3 regions of the Micromonospora sp. NPDC047644 genome follow, and region 1 is predicted to be linked to each of the others. Evidence: predicted binding sites of a transcription regulator. Region 1 holds the regulator's gene; each other region holds the start of a gene.
The links. The regulator HrcA, encoded in region 1, represses chaperone genes, less so after heat shock. The targets are predictions, from matches to a motif close to GGTTNGCACNCTCNNNNNGAGNGTGCNAACC.
Positions count from the first base shown of each region.

Region 1 (3,274 bases):
CTGAGCGGCCCGCCACCCGACCGGGACGGCGGTGAATCGGGCCGGCCGGGGGAGCGGCCGGCCCGGTTCACTTGATGAAGTTGGCGGTCATCGGGTAGCGGTACGGGGTGCCCTCGTTGGCTTTGATGCCGGCGATGATCCCGAACAGGATCTGGATCACCACGACGGCGATGCTGGGCAGGAAGAGCAGGCACCAGCTCACGAAGAGCAGCACGAACGCGATGATCGACCAGAGGATCTGGAAGTTCAGGGCGGCCAGGGCGTGCGCCCGGACGGTCGGCGACTGCTGGCCGCGGGCCAGGTAGGCGACCAGCGGTGCGACGAAGCCCAGCGGACCGAAGCTGACCAGCGCGCCGAGCGCGCCGCCGAAGTGCGCGACCAGCGACCAGGTCTTGTCCTCGTTGTTGGCGTAGCCACCGCCGGGGCCGCCGTAGGCCCCACCGGCCGGGTAGCCGCCGGGCGGGGGATAGCCCCCCGGCGGGGGATAGCCGCCTGCCGGAGGGTAGCCGCCTGACGGCGGTTGGTCACCGGTGGGCGGCGGATAGCCACCGGCCGGGGGATAGCCGGCCGGGCCGGGCGCCCCGGACAGTGGTGCGGTGGGCGGCTCGGCCGACGGGTACGGCCCGGGGGAGGTGGGCTCCGGCGGGTAGTTGCCGGGGTCGCCCGACCCGGGAGGGCGAGGAGGTTCAGTCATGGATGTCACGGTAGGTGCCGGTGGCAACGCCGCACCAGAGCGACTTCGCCTCGTCGTGCGGGCCGTTCGGCTCGACGGGGTGTCGTGGGCCGCACCGAAGGGTGTCCGTTGATCATCGCGTCGGCGGGCCCGCCGACGTAGACTGGCACTCGTTACAGTCGAGTGCCAGGACGGCCCGGCCGGCCCGGAGCGCCGGCGGCCGACGTGCGACAGGAGGTGCGGAGGATGGGTCTCGACGACCGGAAACTCGCCGTGCTCCGCGCCATCGTCGAAGACTACGTCTCCACCCAGGAGCCGGTCGGCAGCAAGGCGCTGGTCGAGCGGCACCAGCTCGGGGTCTCCCCGGCCACGGTCCGCAACGACATGGCCGTGCTGGAGGAGGAGGGCTACATCCGGCAGCCGCACACCAGTGCCGGCCGGGTGCCCACCGACCGCGGCTACCGCCTCTTCGTCGACCGGTTGTCCCGGGTCAAGCCGCTCAGCCCGGCCGAACGCCGGGCCATCGAGCGTTTCCTGGTCGGCGCGGTCGACCTCGACGACGTGGTGCACCGCACGGTGCGGTTGCTCGCCCAACTGACCCGACAGGTCGCCGTCGTGCAGTACCCGTCGCTGGCCCGCTCCTCGGTGCGTCACCTGGAGCTGGTGCCGATCTCCACCACCCGGTTGATGCTCGTCATGATCGCCGACACCGGGCGGGTGGAGCAGCGACTCGTGGAGCTGCCCGGCCCGGTGCCCGCCGACGACGTCACCGACCTGCGCCGACTGATCAACGAGAAGCTCGCCAACGCCCGGCTGTCCGAGACGCCCCCACTGGTGCAGGCGCTGGTCGAGGAAGCGCCGACCGGCCTGCGTCCGACCATGACCACGCTCGCCACCGTCCTGCTGGAGACGCTCGTCGAGCGGCACGAGGAGCGGATCGCGCTCGCCGGCACCGCGAACCTCACCCGCGGCGGCCTGCTCGACTTCCAGGGCTCCCTGCGGCCGATCCTCGAAGCTCTGGAGGAGGAGGTCGTGCTGCTCAAGCTCATCGGTGAGACCGAGCCGAGCACGACCCGGGTGCTGATCGGCGACGAGAACGAGTTCGACAACCTGCGAGCCGCCTCGGTGGTCAGCACCGGGTACGGCCCGGGCACCACCATCCTGGGCGGCCTGGGGGTGCTGGGGCCCACCCGGATGGACTACCCCGGCAACATCGCCACGGTGCGCGCCGTGGCACGCTACGTGGGCGAGTTGCTGGCCCAAAACTGATTGGTCAGGGCCGACGCGGCCGGCTGCGGCCGCCGACCGGCGCAACGCGAGACGAACATGAGGACACGGAACGCAGTGGCCAGGGACTACTACGGCATTCTCGGTGTGAGCCGGGAAGCCTCCGATGACGAGATCAAGCGCGCCTACCGCAAGCTGGCGCGCCAGTTCCACCCGGACGTCAATCCGGACCCGGAGGCTCAGGAGAAGTTCAAGGACATCAACGCCGCGTACGAGGTCCTCTCGGACGACCGGAAGCGGCAGATCGTCGACCTGGGTGGTGACCCGCTCGCCCCCGGTGGCGGCGGCGCCGGCGGCCCGGGTGGCCCCGGAGGTGCCGGCCCGTTCGTCGGTTTCCAGGACATCATGGACGCGTTCTTCGGCGGTGCCGGAGGTGGTGCCCGTGGCCCACGGCCGCGTACCCGCCCGGGGGCCGACGCGATCCTGCGGCTCGAACTCGACCTGCACGAGACGGCCTTCGGCGTGGAGGCCCCGATCACCGTCGACACCGCTGTGCTCTGCACCACCTGCTCCGGTGCCGGCACCGCCGCCGGCACGCACCTGGCGACCTGCGAGGCGTGTGGTGGTCGGGGCGAGGTGCAGTCGGTGCAGCGCACCTTCCTCGGCCAGGTGGTCTCCGCCCGGCCGTGCACCGTGTGCCAGGGCTACGGCACCACCGTCCCGCACCCCTGCCCCACCTGCGCCGGCGACGGCCGGGTGCGGACCCGCCGTTCGCTGACCGTCAAGATCCCGGCCGGGGTCGAGGACGGCATGCGGATCCGGCTGGCCCAGCAGGGCGAGGTGGGCCCCGGCGGCGGCACCGCCGGCGACCTCTACGTGGAGATCCACGAGCGTCCGCACGACGTGTACTCCCGCAAGGGCGACGACCTGCACTGCCGGGTCACGGTGCCGATGACCGCTGCGGCGCTGGGCACCCGGCTGACCATCAAGACGCTGGACAGCGAGGAGACCGTCGACGTCAAGGCCGGCACGCAGCCGGCCAGCACCCTGCGACTGCGCGCCCGGGGCGTGCCGCACCTGCGCGGCACCGGCCGGGGCGACCTCTACGTCCACCTGGACGTGCGGACGCCGACCAAGCTCGACCCGGACCAGGAGAAGATGCTGCGCGACTTCGCCAAGACCCGGGGCGAGGAGGTCGCCGAGCTGTCCAAGCAGGGCGGCTTCTTCTCCCGGATGCGCGACGCGTTCAACGGGCACGCCTGAGGTGTCCGCACCGCTGTTCCTGGTGGAGGCGCTGCCCACCGGCGACGCGCTGACCCTGGACGGCCCGGAGGGGCACCACGCCGCCACCGTGCAGCGGTTGCGCGTCGGCGA
Region 1 is NZ_JBEYSY010000016.1:65,442-68,715, forward strand. It holds gene hemW (radical SAM family heme chaperone HemW) at 1-4, shown strand, start outside; gene AB0877_RS25235 (DUF4870 domain-containing protein) at 68-694, opposite strand; gene hrcA (heat-inducible transcriptional repressor HrcA) at 920-1,942, shown strand; gene dnaJ (molecular chaperone DnaJ) at 2,018-3,163, shown strand; gene AB0877_RS25250 (16S rRNA (uracil(1498)-N(3))-methyltransferase) at 3,165-3,274, shown strand, end outside.

Region 2 (3,274 bases), on a different contig from region 1:
AAGTGCACAGTGGCACAGGGCTCCGTGAAGTGGTTCAACGCCGAAAAAGGCTACGGCTTCATCGCCGTCGACGGCGGGCAGGACGTTTTCGTCCACTTCTCCGCGATCGAGATGGACGGTTACAAGGCGCTGGACGACGGTCAGCGGGTCGAGTTCGAGATCACCCAGGGCCAGAAGGGCCCACAGGCCGAGCACGTACGCGTCATCGGCTGAGCTTCCTGGCCGATCGGCCCGCGAGTCGGGGCTGCGGCAGGGGCGCGCAGCCGGGAAGATCGTGAACCGTTCCAGCCGATGCTGAGGAGCGTTCATGACCGACCAGCCACCCCCGCACATTCCGTCCTCCGGGTCGGGGGAGCCGGAGGAGTCCTCGCCCGCCGGCAGCCCCGGGCCCACCGGCAGCCCCGGGCCCCCCGGGCCGCCGCCTGGCTGGGGGCCGGGCACACCCCCGGCCGGCCCGTCCACCGGCCCCGCCGGTCCGCCGCCGGGCTGGGATCCCGCGCAAGGTGCCTGGGGTGCGGCCCCGCCACCGCAGGGCTGGGCGTTCCCGCCCACCGGGGGCTACCCGCCCGGGTCGGGTCCCTACGGAGGGCAGCCGTGGTACCCGGGGCCGCCGGTCGGCTGGTACCCGCCGGGTTACGGGGCTGACCCGAACGACGCCCTGGTCACGCCACCCGGCGCGGGCATCGGCGGCTGGTTCAACCGGTGCGGTCAAGCGCTGCGCCGGGGCTGGCGGCAGTTGGTGCCGATCATGCTGCTCACCCAGGTGCTGCCGGCGGCGGTGCTCTCGGTGCTCTCCCTCGGGCTGGACCCGTCGGCGAAGTGGGCCGCCCAGGCCGGATCGACGTCGACCCCCGCGCTGCCGGACAATTTCGTCGTCGAACTGCTGAGCCTCCTGGTTCTGCTGCTCGGCGGCAGCATCGTCGTCGGGTTGGTGCAGGCCGTCGGGTGGGCCGCCGGCACCTGGGTGATCACCCAGCAGGCGGCCGGTCAGCCGGCCAGCCTGGAGTCGGCGTTGCGCTACGGCCTGCGTCGGGCACTCGGGCTGTGGGCGTGGACCCTGTTGGTCAGCCTGCTGATCGGCGTCGGCGTCTGCTTCTGCGTCCTGCCGGGTGTCTACCTGGCCTTCGTGCTGAGCATGGCCGGCCCGGTCTATCTCTTCGAACGCCACAACCCGATCGGTCGCTCGTTCCGGATGTTCCACGACCGACTCGGCCTGCTGCTCGGACGGGTGGCCCTGGTGGCCGTTGCGGTGATCGTCGGCACGCTGATCCCCGGCGGCCTGGAGGGGATCGGCACCGGCGCGTTCGGTACGGATCCGTTCTCGTCGGCGGGTACCGCCGCCGGGGCGGTGGTGGTGATCGGGATCACCGCCGTGCTGGCCCTGCCGGCCCACCTCGCGCAGATGATCGGTCTGCTGGTGACGTACGCCGAGCAGCGTGCCCATGAGGCGCCGGTGAACAGCGCTGGACTGGCCGCGGAACTCGGCTGAGCGGCGGCATCGTGCTTGCACTCGGCAGGGGAGAGTGCTAAACAAGTCATTGGCACTCGCATACCGTGAGTGCCAATGGTCGGGACGGTGGGGCCAGGTTGCACCGGCGTGGAGACGCCGGGGCGGCACATGGCCGGTCGTCGCGGGCTATCCGGCCCGGCCGAAGGACGTCGTCGTCGCCAGGTGGCGACGTCCCAAGGTGCGTACACCAGGCGGCCCATCCGGGGCACACATCTCGGGTGGCCCGTGAGTGTCCAGGAGGACAACGCCGTATGGCCAAGATGATCGCGTTCGACGAAGAGGCGCGCCGCGGCCTCGAGCGGGGCATGAACCAGCTCGCCGACGCCGTAAAGGTGACCCTCGGCCCCAAGGGCCGCAACGTCGTGCTCGAGAAGAAGTGGGGTGCCCCCACCATCACCAACGATGGTGTGAGCATCGCCAAGGAGATCGAGCTCGAGGACCCGTACGAGAAGATCGGCGCTGAGCTGGTCAAGGAGGTCGCCAAGAAGACCGACGACGTTGCCGGTGACGGCACGACGACGGCGACCGTCCTGGCCCAGGCCCTGGTTCGCGAGGGCCTGCGCAACGTGGCCGCCGGCGCCAACCCGATGGCCCTGAAGCGGGGCATCGAGGCCGCTGTCGCGAGCGTCTCGGAGGAGCTGTCCAAGCTCGCCAAGGACGTCGAGACCAAGGAGCAGATCGCCTCCACCGCCTCCATCTCCGCTGGCGACAGCACCGTCGGCGAGATCATCGCCGAGGCGATGGACAAGGTCGGCAAGGAAGGCGTCATCACCGTCGAGGAGAGCAACACCTTCGGGCTGGAGCTGGAGCTCACCGAGGGTATGCGCTTCGACAAGGGCTACATCTCGGCCTACTTCATGACCGACCCGGAGCGTATGGAGGCCGTCTTCGACGACCCGTACATCCTGATCGCCAACAGCAAGATCTCGTCGGTGAAGGATCTGCTCCCGATCCTCGAGAAGGTCATGCAGTCGGGCAAGCCGCTGCTGATCATCGCCGAGGACCTGGAGGGCGAGGCCCTCGCCACCCTGGTGGTCAACAAGGTCCGTGGCACCTTCAAGTCGGTCGCCGTCAAGGCGCCGGGCTTCGGTGACCGCCGCAAGGCCATGCTGACCGACATCGCCATCCTCGCCGGTGGCCAGGTCATCAGCGAGGAGGTCGGCCTCAAGCTCGACGCCGCCAGCGTCGACATGCTGGGCCGCGCCCGCAAGGTCGTGGTGACCAAGGACGAGACCACCATCGTCGACGGTGCCGGTGACGCCGAGCAGATCCAGGGCCGGGTCAACCAGATCCGGGCCGAGATCGACAAGAGCGACTCCGACTACGACCGCGAGAAGCTGCAGGAGCGGCTGGCCAAGCTGGCCGGCGGCGTCGCGGTCATCAAGGTCGGCGCGGCCACCGAGGTCGAGCTCAAGGAGCGCAAGCACCGCATCGAGGACGCCGTTCGCAACGCGAAGGCGGCCGTCGAGGAGGGCATCGTCCCGGGTGGTGGCGTCGCGCTGGTGCAGGCCGGCAAGACCGCTTTCGACAAGCTCGACCTGGTCGGCGACGAGGCGACCGGTGCGAACATCGTCAAGGTCGCGCTGGACGCCCCGCTGCGGCAGATCGCCGTCAACGCCGGCCTTGAGGGCGGCGTCGTGGTGGAGAAGGTCCGCAACATCGAGGCCGGTCACGGTCTGAACGCCGCCAACGGCGAGTACGTCGACCTGCTGGCCGCGGGCATCATCGACCCGGCCAAGGTGACGCGTTCGGCGCTGCAGAACG
Region 2 is NZ_JBEYSY010000012.1:164,157-167,430, reverse strand. It holds gene AB0877_RS21115 (cold-shock protein) at 10-213, shown strand; gene AB0877_RS21110 (hypothetical protein) at 308-1,489, shown strand; gene groL (chaperonin GroEL) at 1,762-3,274, shown strand, end outside.
Region 2: the regulator HrcA is predicted to act here: its motif matches at 1,537-1,567, upstream of groL (chaperonin GroEL).

Region 3 (3,274 bases), on a different contig from region 1:
TGGGGGTCTTGGCGGAGGCGGCCTTGTCGCCGGAGTCGTCGCCACAGGCGGTCAAGCCGCCGGTCGTGAGCAGGCCCACGGCGGCGATGGTGAGGATCCCCTTACGCATGTGCAGGGTCCTTTCGGAGGTGGGGGAGGTGTTGTTTTGTTGTGTCCGGCAACGTATTTCGCGTCACACCGGCTCCACAAGACCGCGCAGGTGCATAGTTTGTTGGGGGCGATAACAATTCAGCAACGCGACTGTTACTCCGCGGGTATCCCACGGGGAAGTCGACGTAACGACTGTCGTCAGTGGGTCCGCAACGGCGCGGTGCGGGCGTCGGTCAGCGCCACCAGATCCGCCGCGGCCAGTTCGAGTTGCAGACCACGCCGACCAGCCGAGACGTAGATCGTCGGGAGATCCAGTGCGGATTCGTCCAGCACGGTGGGCAACCGCCGACGCTGCCCGAGCGGGCTGATCCCCCCGCGCACGTAACCGGTGGCCCGCTCGGCGACCGCCCGGTCGGCCAACGCCGCCCGCTTGCCGCCGACCGCAGCCGCGAGAGCCTTGAGATCCAACTCGCCGGTGACCGGAACGACCGCCACGGTGAGCGCGCCGTCGACGTCGGCCACCAGAGACTTGAACACGCGCTCCGGTGCCACGCCGAGCGCCACCGCCACCAACGCGCCGTAGTTCGGGGCGTCCGGTGCCACCCGGTACGGATGGGTGCGATGCGCGATGCCGCGCTTGACCAACAGTGCCGTTGCCGGCGTGCCCTGTCCCGCCACAGCGACGACGCTAGTCGACCGGCCGGCCGATCAGCACCGTCGGTGCGCCGTCGACCCGGGTGAGCACCAGACTCGCCGACTCGGTCCCGGCCAGCCGCAGGTCCCGCCGGAGCTGCTCCGGGGTCAGCGCCGAACCGCGCTTCAGGATCTCCACGCGGCCCACCCGACGGTCGCGCAGCAGCGCCCGCAGGCGCTTGAGCGAGAACGGCAGCACGTCGGTGATCTCCAGACAGCGCGCGTACGGGGTGCGGACCGGCTGGTCGGCGTAGAGGTAGGCGATGCTCGGGTCGCCCAGGTTGGCGTCCAGTTCGGCGGCCAGTTCGGCAACGAGGTGCGCGCGCACCACCGCCGGGTCCGGGTCGTACAGGTAGCGACGCGGCGGCCCGACCGGCGCCTCGGCGGCACCCGAGCCGGTGAGCTGATGGTGGCCCTGCTGGCGGTACAGGGTGGCCCGACGGGGCACCTCCGCCAGCTCTCCGCACCAGAGCGCGGCCTCGACCAGGTCGCCGTCCACGCCGACCCACTCGGCCTCCGCGCCGGCCGGGATGAGCGCGTGGTCCAGGCCCGGCGCGACCTTGACCACGGTGCGCGGCACCCGCTCGGCCAGCCCGGTGACGAAGTCCCACGGCGGCGAGTAGGCGCGCGGGTCGAAGATCCGCCGCCCGGAGCCGGTGGCGCGGCGGGCCGGGTCGCAGAAGACCCCGTCGACCCCTGACACGTCGAACCCGGTCGCGTCGCCGCACTCGACGGTGAACAGCTCGGCCAGCCCGGCTGCCTCGGCGTTGGCGGCGGCCATCGCCGCGGTCACCGGGTCGGCCTCCACCCCGTACACCCGGATGCCGGCGCGGGCGGCGGCCAGCGCGTCGGCCCCGAGCCCGCACCCGAGATCGGCCAGGGTGCGCACACCGGCCGCGTGCAACCGGGCGGCCCGACGGTCGGCGACCACCCGGCGGGTGGCCTGCTCCAGGCCGGGGCGGGTGAGGAACATCCCAGCGGCGGCCGAGCCGAACTTGCCCACCGCCCGGTGGCGCAACTCGGCCTGGGTCAGCGCCGCAGCGGCCAACGTCGGCGGCACCCCGGTCGCGCGCAGCGCCGACGCCGCGACCAGTGGATCACCGCCGGCCAGGTCGGCCGCCGCGGTGAGCGCGGCCGACCCCTCGGGGGTACGCAGCGCCGCCAGCTGATCGAGATCCACCCGGACATTGTCCCGTCCGACTCGGAAAACTTGGCTGGCGGGGCGCGACGCGCTGGCACTCTCCTTGACGGAGTGCTAGCCACGGAATAACCTGCGATTAGCACTCTCACCCTGAGGGTGCCAGCTTCCGGGTCTCACGACCCGGGTGCGCACGCCAGGCGGACCGGCACCCGCGACGACGGCACCGCCCGGTGGCATGAGGCAGATTGACGCTGGTCAGCCCCGCTGGCCAGCAACGAAACCAGTACCCCAGGAGGGTATGCCCGTGACTACCGCGACCAAGGTTGCGATCAAGCCGCTCGAGGACCGCATCGTGGTCCAGGCGAACGAGGCTGAGACCACCACGGCGTCGGGCATCGTGATCCCCGACACCGCCAAGGAGAAGCCGCAGGAGGGCACCGTCCTCGCTGTGGGCCCGGGGCGCGTCGACGACAACGGCAACCGGGTTCCGGTTGACGTGCAGGTCGGCGACACCGTCCTTTACTCGAAGTACGGCGGCACCGAGGTCAAGTACGCCGGCGAGGAGTACCTGGTGCTCTCCGCCCGCGACGTCCTCGCGGTCATCGAGAAGTAAGCAACCGATCAGTGCCATTGCCCCGGTCCGGCTCGCCGGGCCGGGGCAATGGCGCTTCGAAGGGACATTCATGGCGAAGATCCTGAGCTTCTCGGACGACGCCCGGCACCTGCTGGAGCACGGTGTCAACGCCCTCGCGGACGCGGTCAAGGTCACCCTCGGCCCGCGCGGGCGCAACGTCGTCCTGGACAAGAAATTCGGTGCGCCGACGATCACCAACGATGGTGTGACCATCGCCAAGGAGATCGAGCTCACCAACCCGTACGAGAACCTTGGCGCGCAGCTGGTCAAGGAGGTGGCGACCAAGACCAACGACGTCGCCGGCGATGGCACCACCACCGCGACCGTGCTGGCCCAGGCGATGGTTCGCGAGGGTCTGCGCAACGTGACCGCCGGGACCAACCCGGCCGGCCTCAAGCGGGGCATCGACGCGGCGGCCACGAAGGTCTCCGAGGCGCTGCTCGGCAAGGCCGCCGAGGTCACCAGCAAGGAGTCGATCGCGAACGTGGCGACGATCTCCGCGCAGGACTCCACGATCGGCGACCTGATCGCCGAGGCGATGGAGCGCGTCGGCCGCGACGGTGTCATCACCGTCGAGGAAGGCTCGATGCTCACCACCGAACTGGACGTGACCGAGGGTCTCCAGTTCGACAAGGGCTTCATCTCGCCGAACTTCGTCACCGACCTGGAGGGTCAGGAGTCCGTCCTCGAGGACGCGTACATCCTGGTCACCACCC
Region 3 is NZ_JBEYSY010000017.1:58,253-61,526, reverse strand. It holds gene AB0877_RS25890 (substrate-binding domain-containing protein) at 1-109, opposite strand, end outside; gene ybaK (Cys-tRNA(Pro) deacylase) at 289-768, opposite strand; gene AB0877_RS25880 (methyltransferase domain-containing protein) at 779-1,963, opposite strand; gene groES (co-chaperone GroES) at 2,223-2,537, shown strand; gene groL (chaperonin GroEL) at 2,608-3,274, shown strand, end outside.
Region 3: the regulator HrcA is predicted to act here: its motif matches at 2,059-2,089, upstream of groES (co-chaperone GroES).